DNA from 3 places in the Micromonospora sp. NPDC093244 genome. Region 2 is predicted to be linked to each of the others. Evidence: riboswitches for the same ligand, from Rfam matches in the RefSeq annotation. Region 2 holds a riboswitch; each other region holds the start of a gene.

Region 1 (7,603 bases), on a different contig from region 2:
CGCAGAGCCTCCCCGAGGCGTCGCTCGGACAGACCGAGCCCGTAGTGCGGCGCCGTGTCGAAGTACCGGATGCCGCCGTTCCACGCGGTGTCCACCGCCGCGGCGAAGTCCTCGTCGGACGTCGCCCGGTAGAGGTTGCCACCCTGCGCGGCGCCGAAGCCCAGCGCGGTGAGGTGCGGCGTGCGACAGGTCATTGGCCCCTCCCGCCGCGGTCGGCCCCGACCGCCGTCACCGGTCCTCCCGTTCCGCGCTCCCGGTCATCGCCGCCACCAGGTCGTCGGTGGTGACCTCGTCGGCGCGCAGCCGGGCGGCTCGCCGGCCCAGTCGCAGCACCTCGACCCGGTCGGCGATCTCCAGCACCTGGGGCATGTTGTGGCTCACCAGTACCACCGACATGCCGGCGTCCCGCGCCCGCCGGACGACATCGAGCACCCGTCCGGTCTGGACGACCCCGAGTGCCGCGGTGGGCTCGTCGAGGATGACCACGTTCGTCGCCCAGATGATCGCCCGGGCCACCGCCACACACTGCCGCTGCCCACCGGACAGCATGGCGATCGGGGTGGTGACCCGGGGGATCCGTACGCCCAACTCGTCCAGGGCCGCCGCGGCGCCCTGCCGCATGGCCCGCTTGTCGAGCAGGCCGAGCCGCCCGAGCGGGCCGGAGCGCACGATCTCCCGTCCCAGGTACAGGTTGGCCGCCACGCTGAGGTCGTCGGCGACGGCGAGATCCTGGTAGACCGTCTCCACCCCCGCGCGACGCGCGTCGACAGGGGTCGAGAACCGCACCTGACGGCCACCCACCCGGATCTCGCCCTCGTCGGGCGGGTGCACACCGGACAGGGTCTTGATCAGTGTGCTCTTGCCGGCGCCGTTGTCACCGATCAGCGCGACGACCTCGCCCCGGTGGACCGTGAAGTCGGCGCCGCGCAGCGCCTCGACGTGCCCGAAACGCTTGACGATGCCCCGGGCCTCCAGGACCGGCGGTTCCCCGGCCGGCGAGCGTTCGTCGGCCTCGACGGCGGCCGTCGTAGTCGTGGCCATCACTGCACCGGAGGGTTCGCGCAGCTGGGTTCGAGCACCGCCTTGGTCTCCGGCGAGTCGATGTTCTCCTTGGTGACGAACGTGACGCCGGTGTCGGCCGACGCCAGCGGCGCCTTGTCCCGCAGGTGCTTGACCATCTTGTCGACGCCGAAGTAGCCCATCTTGAAGGGGTTCTGCACGACAAGCGCCGAGATCTGGCCGTTGCGCAGGCCCGCGACCTCGTCGGGGGCGGCATCCCAGCCGATGATGACCACCTTGCCGGACTTGCCGGCGGCCTGGACGGCCTGCGCGGCGCCGAGCACGCTCGGCTCGTTGGCCGCGAAGATGCCAGCGAGGTTGGGGTTGGCGGTGAGGATGTTCTCGGTGACCCGCCGCGCCTCGTTGACGTCGCTGCGGCTGGGCTGCTGGCCGACCAGCTTGAGGTTGGGGAACTGGGCGAGGCCTGCCTTGAAACCCTCGACCCGCTCGGTGTTGGTCTGCGACCCGGGCTGGAACTCGACAAGCGCCACGTCGTGGTTGCCGGGGCCGAGTTCGCTGGCGAGCAACTTCGCGGCCTCGACGGCCGACGCCTTGTTGTCGGTGGCGAAGAGCGGCACCTCCGACGGCTGCGGGCTGGTGCCGGAGTCGATCATCGCGACCGGGATGTCGGCGCCGAGCGCCTGGTCGGTCGCCGGCGCCAACGCCTGCGAGTCGGTGGCCGCGTAGACGATCCCGTCGACCTTCTTGGTGACGAAGTTCTGGATCAGGTTGACCTGCCCCTCGACGTCGGTCTCGGTGGTCACCCCGTCCCACTGGACTGTGACGTTGCCGGCGCGCTGGGCGGCGCACTCGGCGCCCGCCTTGACCGTGTTCCAGTAGTCGGCGCCGACGGCCTTGGGCACCACGGCGAGCTTCAGTGGCCCGGCCGCGTCCCTGGTCGCGCCGTCGCCCCCGTCGCGGACCTCGACCCCGCCGCAGGCGCTGAGCAGCGCGGTCGCCGCGACGGCGACCAGCACGGCCCGGGTACGCGGAAGTCGGCCTCGGACCCGCCGGCTGGTGGTGGTGTGTGCCATGGTGTGTGTCCTTCCTCGTTCGGACTTCCGAAATGGCATGTCAACCCCGTGATTCCAGCCGCCGGCGGCGGAACTGGTCGAAGTAGACGGCGGCCCAGATGATCAGGCCGACGATCACCTGCTGGTAGTGGATGCTGATGTCGAGCAGCACGGCGCCGTTGCGCACCAGGGCGATGAGGAACGCGCCGATGATTGTCCCGACGATCCGGCCCTGCCCGCCGAACAGGCTGGCGCCGCCGATGACGGCGGCGGCGATGACGTCGAGTTCCAGCGAGACGCCGTAGTTGGGTTGACCGGAGTTGACTCGGGAGGCGGCGATCATGCCGCCGAGCCCGACCAGAACGCCCGCCAGCACGTACACCCCGGTGAGGTACCGACCCACCCGGATGCCCGAGCGGCGGGCCGCCTCCAGGTTGGAGCCCATCGCGTACGTGTACTGGCCGAAGCGGGTCTGGGAGAGCAGGAAGGCGACCCCGACCGCCACGAGCGCGGTGACCACCACGGCGAACGGGATGCCGATGATCTCGCCGTTGCCCAGCAGTTGGAAGGACCGGGGCAGCCCGTACACGCCTACCGCGCCGGTGATGATGAAGACCAGGCCACGACCGACCGACATCGTTCCCAGTGTCGCGATGAACGGCGGAATCCGGGCCACGGTGATCAGCAGCCCGTTCACCAGCCCGGCCAGGGCGCCGACGCCGATCGCGACAGCCGTCGCGGCCCAGAGCGGGAAGCCGAGGTCACGTACGACCATCGCGCCGACGACTCCGGCGAGCGCGGCGACCGACCCCACCGACAGGTCGATGCCCTTGGTGATGATGACCATCGTCTGCGCGGCGGCGATGATGGCGATCACCGCCGTCTGCGCGCCGATGTTGAAGAGGTTGTCCGCCGTCAGGAAGTAGGGACTGGCGACGCTCAGCGCGATGAACAGGACGACGAGCGCGGTGGCGGCGGTGAACTCGGAGACGGCGTGGGAGATCCGTTCCCGGAACCAGTCGCTGATCTCGCCGCGCTGCCTGCCGGCGGTTGCCTCGACGGTACTCATCGTCGGATCCGACCTCCCCAACCGTGGCGCCGGCACCCGACGGATCACCGCCGGTGAGCGGGGCGCTTGTCAGAAACCGAGCCACCCCGCAGGGGGAGCACGAGCGGCAGCCCGGATCACCCATCGAGATAGGTCGGATGTTTCCATCGATCAGGCGTTACCATGCCACGTATTCACGTATGTTGCCAAGGTCTTACCGCCAGGTTTTGGCTCCGTTATTCGACAGACGAGCCGCATACGTCTGATCAACCGGCACACGACAGCACGGCCACGGTCCACAGCGAACCGCCGCCCAGCAGGGACATGCTATCGACCAGGCACGATGCCTTGGCAGGACGTCGAGGACCGGAGTCGCCGGGGCGTACTCCCACGACGCGGTGGACGAGCGGCGGATCTCGCGGCCCGCGAGATCCGCCGTGTCACGACGTGGGCAGCCGGTACGCGCGACGAGCGGTCCGTCGCCAGATCGCCGCACGCTCGTCGTCGCCGAGCGGCTCCAGCAGGTCGGTGAGGGCCTCGATCCAGCGGAGGTACGAGGAGGCGAGCAGGCACACCGGCCAGTCCGAACCGAACATCAACCGGTCCGGCCCGAACACGTCGAGCGCGTGCTCGACGGCGGGTCGCAGATCGTCAGTCGTCCAGGATGGCCCGTCCACCTCGGTCACCAGGCCGGAGAGCTTCGCCGTCGTGTTGGGCTCGGCGGCGAGCGCGCCGAGGCCCCGAGGCCAGTCGCCGAGATCGCCGCGCCCCAGCGCGGGCTTGCCGAGATGGTCCAGGACGAACCGCGTGTCGGGCAGGTCCCGCACCAGCCGGACGGCGGCGGGCAACTGGTGGTCGCGTACCAGCAGGTCGAAGGCGAGGCCTGCGGCGCCCACGGCCGCGATGCCCCGCCGGACGTCCGGACGGTCGAGGTACGCCGGATCGGGTTCGGACTGCACGAGGTGGCGGATGCCGACCAGGCGTTCCCCGCCACGGCCCGTCCGGAGCCGGTCGAGACGGTCGGCGACGTCGGCGGCGGTGAGGTCGACCCAGCCGACGACCCCGGTGATGAGGGGATCGGCGGCGGCGATGCCCAACAGCTCCGGCGTCTCGGTGCGGGTCGCGACGGACTGCACGACGACGGTCTGGGTGACTCCGGCGGCGTGCGCGACAGGGGCGAGGTCCACCGGGGTGAAGTCGGCATCGATCGCGGCCATGGTGTCCGGGTCGATCCAGGGCTGCGGGTGTCGCGCCCGGACCCAGAGGTGATGGTGCGCGTCGACGACGTCCGGTCGCTCGACCGGCTCGCCGGGAGTCATCGGCCCCACCCTGACACGCTCACGTTCAACCCAGACCCCGCTCGTTCGGTTGGTCCATGTTAGCGGTAACAGTTTCCCGTCAAGCATCATATCTTTCTGCCCCTTCAGGGGGCCGGCGGTCCAATGGGAACGGTGCTGACGGGCCTTTTTGATAGGACGAATGTCGACCGATCATCCACCTCGACGAGCGCCGGCCCGGTCGGCGCGGCCGGGCTCACGGAGCCGGGTTGACCGTCCGGGGCGGCACCGATACCGTCGACCCACTATCTGCGGCGACGCGAGGGAAGCCGGTGTGAATCCGGCGCGGTCGCGCCACTGTGAGCGGTTCTCCAGCATTACCGGAGCCCGCGAGCCAGGACGCTCGGTCGTCCGCAGCCTTGCGATGGGGACGCGTCATCCCCGGGGAGGTTCGTGTATTCATGTCCAGTTCCACGTCCAGCCAGCCGTTGGTTCATCCCGCTGGCACCGTGCGTCTGTTGTGGACGGTCCTGGCGACGGTCGCCGCGCTCGCCCTGCTGGCCTACCTCGTCGCCTTCGACCAGGGTGCCGTCTCACGCAGTGGCATGTTCCTGCACGAGCTCATGCACGACGGCCGGCACCTGCTGGGCGTTCCGTGCCACTGACCACCACCACCGCTCCCCCGTTCGTCACCGTCCTCGCCCGTGGCCTGCTCGCCGGGCTGGTGGCCGGCCTGCTCGCGGGGATCTTCGCGTACGTCGCGGGTGAACCGCACGTCGAGGCGGCCATCGCGATCGAGGAGGCGGCAGCGGCGCACGCCGAACCGGCTGCCGGCGGGCACGATCACGAGGACACCCTGGTCGGCCGGAACGGTCAGCGCGGAGGTCTCTTCCTGGCCACCGGCCTGTTCGGCGCCGCGATGGGTGGTCTGCTGGCCACCGCGTACGTCCTGCTGGCCCGCCGTCGGCGCGTCCACGACGACGGCCGCTCGGGGCTGCCACTGGCCGGCGCCGCGCTGCTCGGCGCGGTCATCGTGCCGTTCCTCAAATATCCGGCGAACCCACCGGCGGTCGGTGACCCGGCGACAATCAACCAGCGCACTGTCACCTACCTGCTGATGGTGGTGCTCGGCCTGGTGGCGGTCTGGGCGGGCTCGTTGGGCTACCGGGCGGTCGGCACCGACGCGCCGGGGCTGCGCGCCGCGGCGGCAGTCGGTGGATTCCTGCTGGTCACCGTCGTGTCCTATGTGGTGATGCCGTCCTTCCAGGAGGTCCCGGCCGATTTCCCCGCGACCCTGCTGTGGGACTTCCGGCTGGCCTCGCTCGGCACCCAGGTGGTGCTCTGGACCGGGATCGGCCTGCTGTTCGCGGCCCTGATGCGGCACGGCCACCGTCGGGCCGCGGGCGCGGCACCGACCGGGTGACCACGACCAGCCTGCGGCTGGTCGCACACGCCCACACCGCCGCCCAACGGCGGGCCCGCTTCGGCGGCGCGGACGACGCCCTGGACGAGGGCGGCCTACGGGCCGCTCTCGCCCTGGCCGCCGCCGGGACCGGTCGCCGGGGGCACCTGGGCGTCGCCGACGTCTGTGTGTCCAGTCCGGCGGTCGCGGCCATCCAGACCGCGGGCGCGCTCGGCCTCGCGCCCACCGTCGAGGTCGCGTTGAGCGACTGCGACCACGGGGACTGGACCGGCAGGTCCCTCGACGAGGTCGCCGCCGACCAGCCCCGGGCGCTACGCGAGTGGCTGTCGGCACCGGAGGCGGCACCCCACGGTGGCGAGTCGGTAGTCGCGCTGCGGGAACGGGTCGGCCGCTGGTTGGACGGGCAACGCGGGAGCGGGCAGCGGATCATCGCGGTCACCCACCCGCTCGTCATCCGGGTCGCCGTCGTGCACGCCCTGGGGTTGCCGGTGGCGACGTACCGGCAGGTGGACGTCGAGCCGCTGGCGATCGTCCAGCTCACCGACCACGGCTCGCGGTGGCACCTGCGACTGGCCGCCCGCTGACCCCGACCGGCCCGCCGCGCGACTGGTCGACGCGCCGCTTCCCCGGGCCGACCACTGCCAGCCGGCACGATCTCTCCGCCGCGCCCGCGTCGGGCGGACCGTGGTCACGGCCCGCCCGACGCGGCTGCGCTACCTGCGGCTCACCTCGCGGCGGTGACGGTGAACGGCCGGGACACCGTCGTCGCCGACGTGGCGCCGGTGAGCGTGACGCTTGTCGCGCCCGCCTTCGCCGTACCCGGAACGCTTACCGTCGCACCGGCGAGCACACCGTCACCGTTCGCGCGTACGGTGCTGACCGCAGGGCCGTCGCCGACTGTGACGGTGACCGCCTCGTTCGGGGCGAACCCGGAACCGTCGAGCGTGATCGACGCCCCGCGCGGACCGGACGTGCTCAGCAACGCCACCCGCGGTCGGTAGGTCGGCGCCTGTGCCTCACCGGTGACCTGGACGGTCGCCGTCGCCGGTGTCCGCGAGGACGCGCCGGTGGCCGTCACGGCGTAGCGACCCGGCTGCGCGTCACCTGACGTCGGCACCGAGATCCGCACCGTCCCCGTCGCGGAGGCCGCGACGGTCGTGCGCCGCGCCGGGTCCGTCCCGACGCTGACGGTCACCTGCTCGCCGGCGGCGAACCCGCTGCCGTCGACGGTGATCGCGTCCCCGGTGCCGACAGTCGCGGACGCGGCAAGCGCGATCGCCGGCCGCGCCCCGCCACGTGCCACGGTCACGGTGAAGCTCGCGGTGCCGCTCGAGCGGGTGTCCCACGCCGTGACCCGCACCGTGTAGGTGCCCTCGCGCGCGTAGGTGTGCTGACCGGTCATCGCACCCGACGCGTCGACAGTCACGTCGTCCGGAACAGTGCCGTCACCCCACTGGACCCGGGCCCGGTAGCCGGTGGCGCCGGGAACACCGCCGGTCACCGAACCGAGTTTCGCCGCGAACGTCTGCCCGGCGGTGGCCGTCTGGGCGTTCGGCGCGACGGTCGTCAGGGCGGCGGCCGGCGTGCCGTCGTCGGCGACGGCGAACACGTGGATCCGGCCCGCCGAGCGCGGGTCGCCGGTCTGCGTCGGCAGGGTCACCGAGACCAGCGTCCTGCCCTGCGGGATCTGGTACGGCGCGGTGGCGAACAGGAACGGCTGGGCGCCGTCCCGGCTCGTGCCACTGAGCCGGTACGCCGACCTGGCGACGACGATGTTGTCGTA
Region 2 (7,603 bases):
TCAACCGCCCCCTCGATCCCGTCGCCCAACGAGTCCGGGTCGACGAGGACGACCAGGTCGAACTCCAGGCCCTTGGCCAGCTCCGGGCTCAACGAACGCACGCGTGCCGTCCCGGTGAACGTGGGGTCACCCACGACGCAGGCGATCCCGTCGGCGTGTGCGGCGAGCGAGTCGTCGAGGACCGCGTCCCGGTCGGCCACCGACCGGTGTACGACGGGAACACCGTTGCTGCGGACGGAGGTGGGGACGTTGGCGTCCGGCAGCACGGCCCGGATGACCGGCTCCGCCTCCCGCATGACCTCCTGCGGCGTGCGGTAGTTGATGCCCAGCGACGCCAGCGTCACCCGGTCGAGTCCGATCCGTTCCAGCCGTTCCTGCCACGACTCGGTGAACCCGTGCCGGGCCTGGGCGCGGTCGCCGACGATGGTGAAGCTCCGCGACGGGCAGCGCGACAGCAGCATCTGCCACTCGGCGTCGGTCAGCTCCTGGGCCTCGTCCACGACGATGTGCGCGAACGGGCCGGCCAGCAGGTCCGGATCCACGCTGGGCAGCGCGGACTCGTCGACAAGGGCGTCCTGAAGGTCCAGTTGGCGCAGGCTGGCCAGGACGCCCTCACCGTCGTCATAGGTGTGGGCCTCGATGAGCTCGTCGACGACCGAGGCCATGCGCGCGCGTTCGGCGGCGACCATCGCCTCGTGCCGACGGTCGCGCCGCGACGCCTCCGGGTCGCCGAGCCGCTGTCGTGCCGCGTCCAGCAGGGGCAGGTCGGCCAGGGTCCAGGCCCGGGCATCGGCACGCCGGAGCCGGCCGACGTCGTCGGGGCCGAGCCAGGGGGCACACCTGCGCAGGTACGCGGGCACCGACCACAGGTCGGCGACGAGATCGGTCGCGTCGAGCAGCGGCCAGGCGCGGTTGACGGTCGTCCGCAGTTCGCTGTTGGAGAGCAGCGACGCGCGGACCACGTCGTCCGGCTCGTCCCCGTCGTACCTCTCCAGCAGGATCGTGAGCAGTTCCTCCCAGATCTCGTCACGCGCCTCGTTGTGCGGGGTGCCCGGTCCGGGCGCCCGGAACGCCTCGGCCCAGTCGTCCGCGTCCAGCCGGATGTCGGCGTCGCCGGTCGTGACCGTCAGCGGCTGGTCCGGCGGCTCCTCGTAGAACCGGACGGCCTCCTCGATCGCCGTCACCAGGCGGGCGGAGGACTTCAGCCGGGCCACCTCCAGGTCCGCCTCGGCCACCGCAACGGCGCCCTCCGGGACGAGGTCCCGCAGGGTGCAGGTCTGCACGTCCTCCTCGCCGAGGCTGGGCAGGACGTCGGAGACGTACGCCAGGTAGGGCTGGTGCGGCCCGACGAACAGGACGCCGCCGCGCCGTTGGCCCAGGCGGGGGTCGGAGTAGAGCAGGTAGGCGGTCCGGTGCAGGGCGACGACGGTCTTGCCGGTACCCGGACCGCCGTCGACGACGAGGGCGCCCCGCGAGCCCGCCCGGATGATGGCGTCCTGGTCGGCCTGGATGGTGCCGAGCACGTCGCGCATCCGGGCCGACCTGTTGCCCCCGAGGGTGGCGATGAAGGCCGACTGGTCGTCGAGGGCGGCGTGCCCCTCCAACCCTTCCGGGGTGAACACCTCGTCCCAGTAGTCGCTGATCCGGCCGCGTGTCCAGCGGTAGCGGCGACGGCTCGCCAGTCCCATCGGGTTCGCGTGGGTCGCGCCGAAGAACGGCTCGGCCGCCGGGGAACGCCAGTCCAGCAGCAGTCGACGCCCCGCGCCGTCGGTGAGGCCGAACCGTCCGACGTACACCGGCTCGGGGTCGTCCGCGTGGACGATCCGTCCCAGGCACAGGTCCAGGCCGAAGCGGCGCAGCGCCCGCAGGCGGGCGGTCAGCCGCCGGACCTCCTCGTCCCGGGCCACCGCCTGCCGTCCCTTGCCGGCGGGTGCCCGACGCTCGACGTCGAGGCGGTCGGACAGCTCGGCGATCGACCTGTCGAGACTCTCCGCGATGGCCGCGAAGTGCTGCTCGTCGCGGGCGATCAGCGCCGGGTCCGCCTTGGGGGAGAGGTGGTCGGGAAGGTCGAACACGCTGGCGATCTGGTGGCTCACGCCGTCTCCCGTTTCCGCAGGTCATGGGTCCGAGGCGCAATTCTGCGGTACGTACCGGGCCTTGCGGCAAGTCCCCCTATGCGGTATATGTTGGCAATGGAGGGGAGCTGGGTGGTCGCTCTCCTGTCCGATCAGCCCGATCAGGGCGTCCGCTCCGCGTAGACCAGGTCCATCGTGTCGGTGTGCCCGGCCCAGCGCAGGTCGAGGTGCCAGCACCCCGCCCGCGGCATGTCGATGATCGACGGGCCCGGACCGCCGGGGACCTCGTGGGTCACCCGGGTGTCCGTGCCGTCCAGCGTCGCGGTGATCACCAGGGTGGACGGCTCCGTGGTGCGGGCCACCCAGAGGATCTTGTTGGTCGACCCGTCCGGCCTCGCCTGCGCCAGGGGGTGGGTGAACAGCACGCCCAGGATGTCGCCCTTCGCGCCGAAGACGTGCGGGGCGCGGGTGTCACCGTGGAACCCGGTGTCCGCCCAGTCGGGCAGCGCTCCCGTCTCGACGCGCGAGTGACAACCCGCGCCCGTCGAGCCCGCCCCGGGCGTGACAGGTGTCGCCGGCCGGTCGCCGGCCGCACACCCCGCCAGCAGGAGCGCCGACCCCAGCGTGAACCTGACCCAGGCAGCCATGTCGCCCTCCGGTACATCGAGGAAACCACGTCGTGTGTCGCACCTTCTCGACACCGCTCGGGGCCGGCGGGTTCCTACGTCATCGACCGGGCGATGTCGATCGCCTCCAGCTTGGTGAGGTCCCCCTCGAGCCGGTAACTCACGCCGTCCGCCTGCCAGATCAGGGTCGAGGCGGCCAGCCGGGCGGTCTCCTGGCGCACCTGCCCGGCACGGTCCACGTAGGACAGGACGTGTGGGTTGGCGACCCAGACGGCGAAGTCCCCGTTGACCTGGACCCACTCCGCGTCCGGTCGGACTGTCTCCTTGTGGAAGGACAGGTTGAGGCGGCCGTCGAAGGCGTCGACGCGCAGCGCGCCCCCTCGGTAGAGCAGCGTCGCGACCCGGTGGGCGCCTGTGGCGTCGGGGTCGGCGACGAGCACCTGCTCGGGCGGGCCGAGCTTCGCCGGTACGCGGATCGGAAAGCGCACCGCCCGCTGCGCCTCGTCCAGCCCTGACGTCCGCTGCGACGGCAACGGCGACGGGGTGCCGGCGGGCCGGCCCGACGACGGGGAGATGCTGACTCCCGCGAAGCGCAGCAGACCGCCAACGGCGTCGGCGACGGCGGCCCGTGTCGGCGGCAGCACCGCCACCAGCAGGGCGGCGAGTGCCGCGGCGGCGTACGCGCGCCACAGGTGTCGCCGGGGCGCGGCCAGCCGGGCGCGCACGCGTGCTGTCACGTCCGGTGGGTCGGGCGTCTCCAGCCAGGCGGCGAGGTCGCGGAGGTCCTTCTCAAGGTCATCCATGCCGGACCTCCTCGCGGTCCAGCAGGCCGCGGAGTTTCGCCAACGCCCGTGACGTCCGCGACTTCACCGTGCCCCGGGGCCAGCCCAGCGCCTGCACGGTCTCCTCCTCGCTGAGGTCGAGGAAGAACCGGCAGACGATCACCTCGCGGTCGCGTACCGGAAGTTGGCGCAGCGCCCGCACGAGCGCCGCGCGCCGTTCCCCGGCGAGGACCGCGCCGACCGCCCCGTCCTCGGCGGCCTCCGACGCCGGGCTGGCGGCCGCCGCGCGCAGGAAGAGCCCCTCCCGACGGCTGCGCGTACGGTGCAGGTTGCGCGTCTCGTTGGCGACGATCGCCAGGAGCCAGGACCGGAAGGACGACTCACCGCGATAGCGGGCGAGTTTGCGGTACGCCTTCACGAACGCCTCCTGGACGATGTCCTCGGAGTCCGATCCCGCACCGAGCAGCACCGCCGTCCGGTACGCGGACGCGGTGTGCCGGGTGACCAGGAGGTCGTACGCCTCCAGGTCACCTGTTCGGGCGCGGGTGACGAGAACGTGGTCGTCCAGGGGAGCCTCCGGTTCGATCACCCTCATGACACCGCACGGGGGCTGCGGGTTCCACCCAGCGCGGGTCAGCTTGCTCCCATCCGACGTGCAGGGTGTTGCCAGGAATCGGTGCTGCACTGAGGGGAGCGTCGAGGAAAGGGGTGGGCCATGGGCTGGTTCAGTAGGCGGGCACGGGGTGCCGAGGCGACCCCCACGAAGCTGGACCGGGAGGCGACCCGCGACGACCTCGCCGCGCTGGAGGCGTTCGTCACCAGCCGGCGGGGGGTGGAGTTCTACCTGGAGCCGGAGACCACCGCCACCGACACGACAGTGGTGGCGATCGCCCACGACGGGGAGTGGATCCGCCGCCGCACCGGCACGCCACGGGCGGCGGGCGCCATTGCCCGAAAGCACGCGGTGCCGCTGTACGAGGCGGGGCGTACCGGCTACCCCGAGCGGATGCGGGTGTGGAGCCGGGCCCACCCGGAGCGCCACGCCCGCTGAGACTCCGCCGCCAAGAAGCCCAGCACCGCCGGCCAGCGCGGCGGGGGCCGGAGTGCCCTGCCCCTCCTTTGCTCTGCTTACCGATAAGCGGCAGTAACGCTCCCTTTCTGGTGCGTATGGGTAAGCAGAGCAAAGGATGTCGGGCATTGATCCGGGGTATCGAGGTCGGATGATCCGCTGTCGCGGCGACAGCTGAAGCTCGGTGACGCACACCCGCTCGGCCGGCCGGAGCGGCGTTGACCCGCAGCGCAGGGGTGTGGCAGCATTCGCAGCCTGACGGCAGTGAAGGAAGTCGGTGCGAATCCGACGCGGTCCCGCCACTGTCACCGGGGAGCGATCCCCCCTCGTGAGTCACGGCCGTGTGTCTGCGGTTGGAAGGCCGGGGGAGAGCGTCGATCCGGAAGCCAGGATACTTCGGCCGTCGGATGTACCCCAGGGCGTGGACACCCGAGGAGGACCCGATGACGCAGGGCGTCTCTGTCACCGACGAACACCGTCGTGACCCGAGCGGCGACCGATTCGCCGCACCCGTAGCCGCGCACCCTCCCGCCGTTCGTCGCTGAGTTCCGTACCGCGTCGCCCGTCGTCGCCGGCCCCGCGCCAGTGAGCCGGTCGGGTCGCGGTACCCGCCGAACGCTGCGCCCATCCCACGTCGACAGCCGCCTCCGCGAGCCTGTGGACGTTACTGTCCGGAGCCTGCCGTGCGCACTCTGCTACTCTCCACAGCCGACACCGATCTGCTGGCCGCCCGCGCCAGCGACGCCGACTACCGCCTCGCCAACCCCGCACGGGTCGCGGCCGACGAGGTGCCCGCCCTGCTCGACGGGGTCGACCTGGCCGTCGTACGCCTGCTCGGAGGCCGACAGGCGTGGCCCGACGGGCTCGCCGCGGTGCTCGCCAGCGGACTGCCCACTGTCGTGCTCGGCGGTGAGGCGGCGCCCGACGCGGAGCTGATGGCCCTGTCCACGGTGCCGTCCGGAGTGGCCACCCAGGCCCTGGCGTATCTCGTCGAGGGCGGGCCGGACAACCTGGCGCAGCTCGCCCGGTTCCTCGGCGACACGGTCCTGTTCACGGGCGAGGGCTTCGCCCCACCGGTACGCACACCGGCGTACGGCGTGCACGGCGCGCACCTGGCCGACCCGTACCTGCCGACAGTGGGGATCGTCTTCTACCGGGCACACGCCCTGGCCGGCAACACCGGATTCGTCGACGTGCTCGCCGACGCGGTACGCGACGCCGGCGGCAATCCGCTGCCGATCTACTGCGGCTCGCTGCGCGGGCTGAGCGCCGGCACCGAACCGCTCGGGCTGTTCACCCGCTGCGACGCGCTGCTCGTCACCGTCCTCGCCGCAGGTGGCGCGGTCGCCGCCGACGCCTCCGGCGGCGGGGCCGAGGACGCCTGGGACGTGGGAGCCCTCGCCGCCCTGGACGTGCCGGTCATCCAGGCGCTCTGCCTCACCAGCACCCGTGAGCAGTGGGCCGGCAGCGACACCGGAATGTCCCCGTTGGACGCCGCGATGCAGGTGGCCATCCCCGAGTTCGACGGCCGGATCGTCACCGTGCCGTTCTCGTTCAAGCAGATCGACGCCGACGGCCTCTCCGTCTACGCCGCCGATCCCGAACGGGCCGCCCGGGTCGCCGGGATCGCGGTGCGCCACGCCCGCCTGCGGTACGTGCCCAACGGCGACAAGCGGATCGCCGTGGTGCTCAGCTCGTACCCCACCAAGCACTCCCGGGTCGGCAACGCCGTCGGACTGGACACCCCCGTCTCGGCGGTACGGCTGCTCGGCGCGCTCGCCGAGGCCGGCTACCACCTGGGCGACGCGCCGGTGCCCGACGACGGCGACGCGCTGATCCACGCGCTGATCGCCGCGGGCGGGCACGACGTGGAGTGGCTCACCCCCGAACAGTTGGCCGCCGCCCAGGCCCGGATGCCGGGGCGGACGTACCGGCGGTGGTTCGAGGCGGTGCCGGCCGAGCTGCGCGATCGGATGCGGGAGCACTGGGGGGAGCCGCCCGGCGAGCTGTACACCGACGGCGGCGACATCGTGCTCGCCGGGCTGCGCTTCGGCAACGTGGTGCTGCTCATCCAGCCGCCACGCGGCTTCGGGGAGAACCCGATCGCCATCTACCACGATCCGGACCTGCCGCCGAGCCACCACTACCTGGCCGCGTACCGCTGGCTGGCCGCGCCGGTCGCGGACGGCGGCTTCGGCGCGGACGCCGTGGTGCACCTGGGCAAACACGGCACCCTGGAGTGGCTGCCCGGCAAGGGCCTCGGCCTGGCCGCCGACTGCGCACCCGACGCGGTCCTCGGCGACCTGCCGCTGGTGTACCCGTTCATCGTCAACGACCCCGGCGAGGGCACCCAGGCCAAGCGCCGGGCGCACGCAGTGGTCGTCGACCACCTGGTGCCGCCGATGGCCCGCGCCGAGACGTACGGCGACCTGGCCAAGCTGGAGCAACTGCTCGACGAGTACGCGACGGTGCAGGCACTCGACCCGGCGAAGGTGCCCACCGTTCGGGCGCAGATCTGGGACCTCGTACGCGCCGCCGAACTGCACCACGACCTGCACGCCGAGGCGATGCCGGACGCGGACGACTTCGACGACTTCGTGCTGCACCTCGACGGGTACCTGTGCGAGGTCAAGGACGTGCAGATCCGCGACGGGCTGCACATCCTCGCCGCCGCGCCGACCGGGGAGCCCCGGGTCAACCTGGTCCTCGCGGTGCTGCGCGCCCCGCAGATCTGGGGCGGCGCCCACGCCCTGCCCGGTCTGCGGCAGGCACTCTCCGCCGCGTACGGACTCGACGAGCAGGAACTACTCGCGGCACCGGGAGAACGACTGGCCGTGCCCACGGCGCTCACCGACGCGGTGGACGGGCCGGCCGGCACCGCCGCCGACGCCGTCGACCTGATCGAGGCCCTCGCCCGGCGGCTGGTCGTCGGCATGGAGACCCTGCACTGGGACGTGGACGCCGCCGACGCCGTGGTCGTCGAGGTGACCGGCCAACCGATCCCGGACGCGGTCGCGGTGCTGCGCTTCGCCGCCACCGAACTGGTGCCCC
Region 3 (7,603 bases), on a different contig from region 2:
GCCGGATGTTGACGATGCCGAGGATCGACAGGGCCGACATCCCCTCGCGCAACGAGCCCCGTGAGACGCCCAGCGACTCGGCGAGGTCCTTCTCGACGGGCAGCCGATCCCCGGGCTTGAACGTCCCTTCGAGGATCATCCGCTTGATGCCGTTCACCACCTCGTCGGTACGGGACACGACGCGACACCCCCTAACGGCCGGCGGGGGTGGCCGTCCCACCCGCGATGACGTACGGCTCCGGAGATGACACGGTAGCCGGGTCCGCCGCCGCCCAGTAGTGGCCGTCGGGGAACCGGTACAGCGCGATCGACTCCTGACGCATCCGGGTGGAGTAGCCGGGCTGCTTGGGCAGGACGTAACCGCTGCCCGAACCGGTGTCCCGTACGACGCACGGGTCGGTGAAGTGCTCGTGCAGGTGGTCGACGAACTCGGTGACCCGGCCGGTGAGATCCCCGGAGACCGCGACGTAGTCGAGCACCGAGACGTGCTGGACCATCTCGCACAGGCCGACGCCTCCCGCGTGCGGGCACACGGGGACGCCGAACTTCGCGGCGAGGAGCAGCACGGCGACGATCTCGTTGACGCTGGCCAGCCGGCCGGTGTCCAGCTGGCAGAAGTCGATGGCGCCGGCCTGGAACAGCTGCTTGAACATCACCCGGTTGTGGCAGTGCTCGCCGGTGGCGACGCCGATGGGCGCGACGGCACGGCGGACGGCCGCGTGGCCGAGGATGTCGTCGGGGCTGGTGGGTTCCTCGATCCACAGTGGTTTGAACCGGGCGAGAGCCGTCACCCAGTCGATGGCCTGACCGACGTCCCACACCTGGTTGGCGTCGATCATGAGGTGGCGGTCCGGGCCGAGGATCTCCCGGGCGATGGTGCACCGGCGGATGTCGTCGTCGAGGTTGGCGCCCACCTTGAGCTTGACGTACCCGTAGCCGGTGTCCACCGCCTCCTGGCACAGCCGGCGCAGCTTGTCGTCGCCGTAGCCGAGCCAGCCGGCCGAGGTGGTGTAGGCGGGGTAGCCGGTGCGGTGCAGCTCGGCGAGGCGGTCGGCCTTGGTGCTCTCCTTGGCGCGCAGGATGGCGAGCGCCTCGTCCCGGGTCAGCGCGTCGGACAGGTAGCGCAGGTCCGCGATGTCGACGAGCTGCTCGGGGGACATGTCGACGAGCAGGCGCCACAGCGGTTTGGCGGCGAGCCGGGCCACCAGATCCCAGGAGGCGTTCAACACGGCGGCGAGGGACAGGTGCACGACGCCCTTCTCCGGGCCGAGCCAGCGCAGCTGCGAGTCGGAGGTGAGCAGGCGGTAGACGGCCCCCATGTCCGCCGCCATCGTCGTCACGTCCAGGCCGACCAGGCGCTGGGCCTGGTGGACCGCCGCGGCGGCGACGATGTCGTTGCCGCGCCCGATGGTGAAGGTCAGCCCGTGACCGGCGAGCGGCGCACCCGTGCTGTCCAGACCGTCGGTGTGCAGGACGACGTACGCCGCCGAGTAGTCACCGTCCTTGTTCATGGCGTCGGAGCCGTCAGCGGTCAGGGAGGTGGGGAAGCGGACGTCTTCGACGGTGACGGCAGTGATCTGCGGCATGCGCTCCTCGCCCGGCTAACGAAAGATCGGATGATGCCTGGGAGTGTACGGACGCCCGATCAGGGCCGTCAACGATGTCGATCAACGCCTGGGCCCAGACATCCGATGTTTCCGGGCTCCCTTCCAGTCGGTGGGAGGGCTCCCCGGTCAGCCCTGGCGCGGGATGAGGCCCGGTACGCCGTACTGCCGGTCGAGGACCTGCATGGCCGCGCCCGCCGCGATCACGTCCGCGCCCAGGCTGGACAGGGCGACGTCGGTGACCAGCCAGTCCGCGCGGGGCACCTGGGTGTGCACGGCCTCCTCGACCGCCGCGAGGTAGGCGCCCTGGTGCCGCAGGAGGTCGGCGCCCGCCAGCACCACGTGGGCGAGGTCGAGGGTCTGGAGCAGGTTGACCACGCCGACGGCCAGGACGCGGGCGGCCCGCGCGATGTCGCCGGCCTCGGCGGCCCGGTTGTGCACGACCTCCAGGCACCCGTGGCGTCCGCACACGCAGCGCGGTCCGTCGAGGTCGACGACCGTGTGGCCGAACTCCCCGGCGTTGGTGTGCGCTCCCCGGTGGGCGGTGCCGCCCAGCCAGAAGCCGCCGCCGATGCCGGACTCGACCATGATGAGGACCGCGTCGCCGAAGGTCCCGCCACGCCGCCACGCCTCGGCCGTGACCCCCGCGGTGACGTCCTTGTCCAGGTGGACCGGCAGGCCCAGGTGCGCCTGCGCGAGCTTGCGCAGCGGTACGTCGTGCCAGTGCCGCAGGCCGTGGGCGTCGCGGACCAGGCCGTTCTCGTGGTCCAGTGGGCCGATCATGCCGATGCCGACGCCTGTGAGCCGGCCTCGCGGCTCCCAGTCCGTGGTGATCGCGTCGATGCCGGCGCGCAGGGCGTGCAGCAGGTGTTCGGGGGTGAAGTCGCGGGGGAGCGGGCTGACCGCCGAGTGGTGCACCCTGCCGGCCAGGTCGACGAGCACCAGCCGCAGCGTGCGCCGGGCGACGTGGGCGCCGATGGCGTACCGGCTGTCGGGGACCAGTTCGTAGACGACTGCGGGCTTGCCGATGCCCGGACGGCGCACGCCAGCGGACCGGATCAGCCCGTCGGCGGTCAGGCGGGCGATGACCTTGGAAACCGCCTGCGGGGTCAGGCCGGTGGCGGTGACGACTGTCGACCGCTCGAACGTCGGCACGGTACGCCCCACCGCCATGACCAGCGCCTGGTTGTAGCCGCGCAGGAACGTCACGTCGGCTGTGGTGCGCGTCATCCCACCACCCTATTACGCAACGCTGTTGCTAAATTTTCCCGGTGGATGGACTGAGCAGAAATCGGCGCCTCGCGGCGGTGGCCGCCCTGGCCCTCGGTGGCGTGGCGGTAGGCCTGACCGAGTTCGTGGCGATGGGCCTGCTGCCCGACATCGCGCGGGGACTTCTCCCGCAGCGGTACGCCCAGTCGCCGTCCGACGCGGTGGCCCGGGCCGGCTGGATGATCACCGCGTACGCGCTCGGCGTGGTCGTGGGCGCTCCGCTGATCGCCGCGCTGAGCGCGCGCCTGCCCCGCAAGAAGCTGGTGCTCGGGCTGCTCGTCCTCTTCGCCGTCGGGACCGTCGCGTCGGCGACCGCCCCGACGTTCGACCTGGTGCTTGTCGCGCGGTTCGTCGCGGCGCTGCCGCACGGCGCGTACTTCGGGGCGGCAGGTCTGCTCGCGGCGGCCCTGCTGGGCCCGGGCAACGAGGCCCGTGGCTTCGCCGCCGTGCTCAGCGGGTTGACAGTGAGCAACGTGGTGGGCGTACCCCTGATCACCCGGCTCGGGCAGGAGGCCGGCTGGCGTACCGCGTACCTGGTCATCGCGGGGGTGTTCGTGCTCACGCTGCTGGCGGTCCTGGCGGTCGTCCCGGAGGTCGCCGCGGCGGTGGACAGCTCGCCGGCCGCCGAGCTGCGGGCCCTGCGGACCCGGCAGGTGTGGCTCGTCGCGGCCACCGGGGCTGTCGGGTTCGCCGGCTTCTTCGCGGTCAACACGTACATCGCCCCGGTCACCACCGACGTCGCCGGCCTCGCCGCCGCGACGGTGCCGTGGGCGCTCGTCGCGGTGGGCCTGGGCATGACCGTCGGCAACGCGCTGGGCGGCTGGCTCGCGGACCGGGACCTGCGCCGCAGCATGATCGTCGGCTTCGTCTCGATGATCGTGAGCATCACCGTCTTCGGCCTCGTCGCGTCGAACCCCGTCGGCCTGTTCGTGGGGGCGTTCCTGGTCGGCGCGACGAGCCTCTACCTCGGGCCGGTCCTGCAGGCGCGCCTCATCACCGTCGCCCCGGGAGCCCAGCTCATGGGCGCGGCCATGAACCAGTCGGCGATGAACATCGCGAACAGTCTCGGCGCGGCCCTGGGCAGTGTCGCCATCGCCGCCGGGTTCGGCTACCTCGCACCGGCCTGGGTCGGCGTGCTCCTGGCCGTGCTCGGGTTGGGCCTGGCCGGTGTCAGCGTCACCGTCGAGCGCCGCTCGCGTACCCCCGAGCCGATCGCCGTCGCCAGCTGAACGCCTGCCGTGACGGCAGTCACCGACACGCCCGACACCGAGATGTGGGGTGTGACAACCACGGCGTCCCTATATATGGTGTCGAGCGCAGCTGGTTCGGCCGCTCATCCAGAGTGGTCGAGGCAAGAGGGAACCCGGTGGGAATCCGGGACTGTCCCGCAGCGGTGAGTGGGAACGACAGCCGTCATCAGCACTGGGCCACCAAACGCCTGGGAAGCGACGGCCGGTAGGAGACCGGCGAGACCGGTCGTGCCCGCGAGTCCGAAGACCTGCCAGCGCGCCGTACGCCCCACCCGGGCGAACGGCGGTCCGAGGCCGCGTGGGACGGCCGACGCCACAGGACCCGCGCCGTGCCGGCGTGGCGTCCGCCGGTGTCTGTCTCCTCGTGTCCGGACCATCAGGTCTCGAACTCCGAGGAGCGAGTGGTGACAGTCACCGAGGTAGTCCCGACCGCCAGCGACACGGCGCCGCGCCGCACGCAGATGCGGGTCCGCAAGCGCGATGGCAACACCGAACCGGTGGACGTCAACAGGATCGTCCGGGCCGTCGAGCGGTGGTCCGACGACCTCACCGACGTCGACCCGCTGCGGGTCGCGACCCGCACGATCAGCGGCCTGTACGACGGCGCGACGACAGCCGAACTGGACCGGCTCTCCATCCAGACCGCCGCCGAGATGATCGGCGAGGAGCCGCAGTACTCGCGCCTGGCCGCCCGACTGCTGGCCGGGTACGTCGACAAGGAGGTCCGCCGGCAGGGAGTCATCTCGTTCAGCGCGGCCATCCGCACCTGTCACGCCGAGGGCCTGATCGGCGACGACACCGCCGCGTTCGTGGCCGCGCACGCCGCGACGCTCGACGACGCCGTCGACCCGGACGGCGACCGCCGCTTCGAGTACTTCGGCCTGCGCACGGTGTACGACAGGTACCTGCTGCGCCACCCGAGCACCCGGCTGGTGCTGGAGACCCCGCAGTACTGGCTGCTGCGGGTGGCCTGCGGCCTGTCCACCACCCCCGACGAGGCGGTCGGCTTCTACCGGCTGATGTCCAGCCTGGCCTACCTGCCCAGCTCGCCGACGCTGTTCAACTCCGGCACCCGGCACACCCAGATGTCCTCCTGCTACCTGGTCGACTCCCCGCGCGACGAGCTGGACTCGATCTACCAGCGGTACGCCCAGGTCGCCAACCTGTCCAAGTTCGCCGGCGGCATCGGCATCGCGTACTCCCGGGTCCGGTCCCGGGGCGCGTTGATCCGCGGCACCAACGGGCAGTCCAACGGGATCGTGCCGTGGCTGCGCACCCTCGACGCGAGCGTCGCCGCTGTCAACCAGGGTGGCCGGCGCAAGGGCGCGGCCTGCGTCTACCTGGAGCCGTGGCACCCGGACATCGAGGAGTTCCTGCACCTGCGGGACAACACAGGCGAGGACGCCAGGCGCACCCACAACCTGAACCTGGCCAACTGGATCCCGGACGAGTTCATGCGCCGGGTCGAGGCCGACGGGATGTGGTCGCTGTTCGACCCGCACGAGGTGCCCGAGCTGCCCGACCTGTGGGGGGAGCGGTTCGACGTCGCGTACCGGGCCGCCGAGGCGCAGGGCCGCTACGTGCGGCAGGTGCCGGCGCGGGAGCTGTACGCGACGATGATGCGTACCCTCGCCCAGACCGGCAACGGGTGGATGACCTTCAAGGACGCCGCGAACCGGCTGTGCAACCAGACCGCCGACGACGGCAACGTGGTGCACCTGTCCAACCTGTGCACCGAGATCATCGAGGTGTCCAGCGACGCCGAGACCGCCGTGTGCAACCTCGGCTCGGTCAACCTCGCCGCCCACCTCGCCGACGGTGACCTCGACTGGGAGCGGCTGCGCGCCACGGTACGCACCGCCGTGACCTTCCTCGACCGGGTCATCGACATCAACTACTACCCGACAGCGCAGGCGGCGGCGAGCAACCCGCGCTGGCGCCCCGTCGGGCTCGGACTGATGGGTCTTCAGGACGTGTTCTTCGCCCTGCGGCTGCCGTTCGACTCCGCGGCCGCCCGGGAACTGTCCACCCGGATCAGCGAGGAGCTGTACCTGACCGCGCTGGAAACCTCCGCCGACCTGGCCCGCCGCTTCGGCGCGCACCCGGCGTACGCCCAGACCCGCGCCGCGCGCGGCCAGTTGCAGCCCGACCTGTGGGGCGTCGAGGGTACGCAGACCGCGCGCTGGGCCGCGCTGCGCGAGCGGGTCGAGGCGTACGGGCTGCGCAACTCGCTGCTGGTGGCGGTCGCCCCGACGGCGACCATCGCGTCGATCGCCGGCTGCTACGAGTGCATCGAGCCGCAGGTGTCCAACCTGTTCAAGCGCGAAACCCTGTCGGGCGAGTTCCTCCAGGTCAACACCGCCCTGGTCCGCGAGCTGAAGGCCCGTGGCCTGTGGACCGAACCGATCCGCTCGGCGATCAAGCGCGCCGAGGGCTCGGTGCAGGACATCGCGGAGCTGCCGGCCGGCGTCCGGGAGCTGTTCCGCACCGCCTGGGAGCTGCCGCAGCGGGCCTTGATCGACCTGGCCGCCGCCCGGGCCCCGTTCATCGACCAGTCGCAGTCGCTGAACCTGTTCCTGGCCTCGCCGACCATCGGCAAGCTCTCCTCGATGTACCTGTACGCCTGGAAGGCCGGCCTGAAGACCACGTACTACCTGCGATCGCGCCCGGCCACGAGGATCCAGCAGGCGACAGTGGCCGTCGTCGCGCCCGCCGCGTCCGTGGCTGTCGGCTCTGTCGGCCCTGTCGACGCCGAGGCGCTGGCCTGCTCGCTGGAGAACCCCGAGTCGTGCGAGGCCTGCCAGTGACCGCCGCCGACGCCACCACCGACCCCGGCACCACCGACACGAGGACCACGCACATGCTGCTCGACCCCGGGATGGATCTCACCCTGCGCCCGATGCGCTACCCGCACTTCTTCGACAGGTTCCGCGACGCCATCCGCAACACCTGGACCGTCGAGGAGGTCGACCTGCACGCCGACCTCGCCGACCTGGACAGGCTCTCACCTGCCGAGCGGCACCTGGTGAGCCGTCTGGTGGCGTTCTTCGCCACCGGCGACACGATCGTCGCCAACAACCTGGTGCTCAACCTCTATCAGCACGTCAACAGCCCCGAGGGTCGGCTCTACCTGTCCCGGCAACTGTTCGAGGAGGCGGTGCACGTCCAGTTCTACCTGAACCTGCTCGACACGTACGTGCCCGACGAGACCGAGCGGTTCGCGGCCTTCTCGGCCATCGAGAACATCCCCTCCATCCGCCGCAAGGCCGAGTTCTGCTTCCGGTGGATCGACTCCCTGCACGATCTGCGCGAGCTGCGGACCCGTGCGGACCGGCGGACGTTCCTGCTCAACCTGATCTGCTTCGCCGCCTGCATCGAGGGGCTGTTCTTCTACGGCGCGTTCGCGTACGTCTACTTCCTGCGCTCCCGGGGCCTGCTGCACGGGCTGGCCTCGGGCACCAACTGGGTGTTCCGCGACGA

The links. A riboswitch is a leader RNA that binds a small molecule or an ion and turns the genes downstream of it on or off. The one in region 2 is predicted to bind cobalamin.
Region 1: it holds a riboswitch for cobalamin, as region 2 does, so the genes downstream of both, AB0N27_RS29125 (CbtB-domain containing protein) here and cobN (cobaltochelatase subunit CobN) in region 2, are expected to answer to the same signal.
Region 3: it holds a riboswitch for cobalamin, as region 2 does, so the genes downstream of both, AB0N27_RS29075 (ribonucleoside-diphosphate reductase subunit alpha) here and cobN (cobaltochelatase subunit CobN) in region 2, are expected to answer to the same signal.

Annotation. Positions count from the first base shown of each region.
Region 1 covers NZ_JBFBEO010000010.1:80,401-88,003, forward strand. The annotation lists gene AB0N27_RS29100 (aldo/keto reductase) at 1-194, opposite strand, end outside; gene AB0N27_RS29105 (ATP-binding cassette domain-containing protein) at 229-1,041, opposite strand; gene AB0N27_RS29110 (ABC transporter substrate-binding protein) at 1,041-2,093, opposite strand; gene AB0N27_RS29115 (ABC transporter permease) at 2,134-3,141, opposite strand; gene AB0N27_RS29120 (amidohydrolase family protein) at 3,561-4,439, opposite strand; cobalamin riboswitch at 4,670-4,824, shown strand; gene AB0N27_RS29125 (CbtB-domain containing protein) at 4,859-5,062, shown strand; gene AB0N27_RS29130 (CbtA family protein) at 5,053-5,820, shown strand; gene AB0N27_RS29135 (histidine phosphatase family protein) at 5,817-6,404, shown strand; gene AB0N27_RS29140 (GH92 family glycosyl hydrolase) at 6,545-7,603, opposite strand, start outside.
Region 2 covers NZ_JBFBEO010000001.1:1,648,921-1,656,523, forward strand. The annotation lists gene helR (RNA polymerase recycling motor ATPase HelR) at 1-2,096, opposite strand, end outside; gene AB0N27_RS07305 (hypothetical protein) at 2,237-2,722, opposite strand; gene AB0N27_RS07310 (hypothetical protein) at 2,797-3,504, opposite strand; gene AB0N27_RS07315 (RNA polymerase sigma factor) at 3,497-4,072, opposite strand; gene AB0N27_RS07320 (hypothetical protein) at 4,199-4,534, shown strand; cobalamin riboswitch at 4,820-4,949, shown strand; gene cobN (cobaltochelatase subunit CobN) at 5,236-7,603, shown strand, end outside.
Region 3 covers NZ_JBFBEO010000010.1:71,474-79,076, reverse strand. The annotation lists gene AB0N27_RS29095 (FadR/GntR family transcriptional regulator) at 1-178, opposite strand, end outside; gene AB0N27_RS29090 (enolase C-terminal domain-like protein) at 192-1,586, opposite strand; gene AB0N27_RS29085 (ROK family protein) at 1,734-2,834, opposite strand; gene AB0N27_RS29080 (MFS transporter) at 2,876-4,102, shown strand; cobalamin riboswitch at 4,178-4,394, shown strand; gene AB0N27_RS29075 (ribonucleoside-diphosphate reductase subunit alpha) at 4,585-6,930, shown strand; gene AB0N27_RS29070 (ribonucleotide-diphosphate reductase subunit beta) at 6,984-7,603, shown strand, end outside.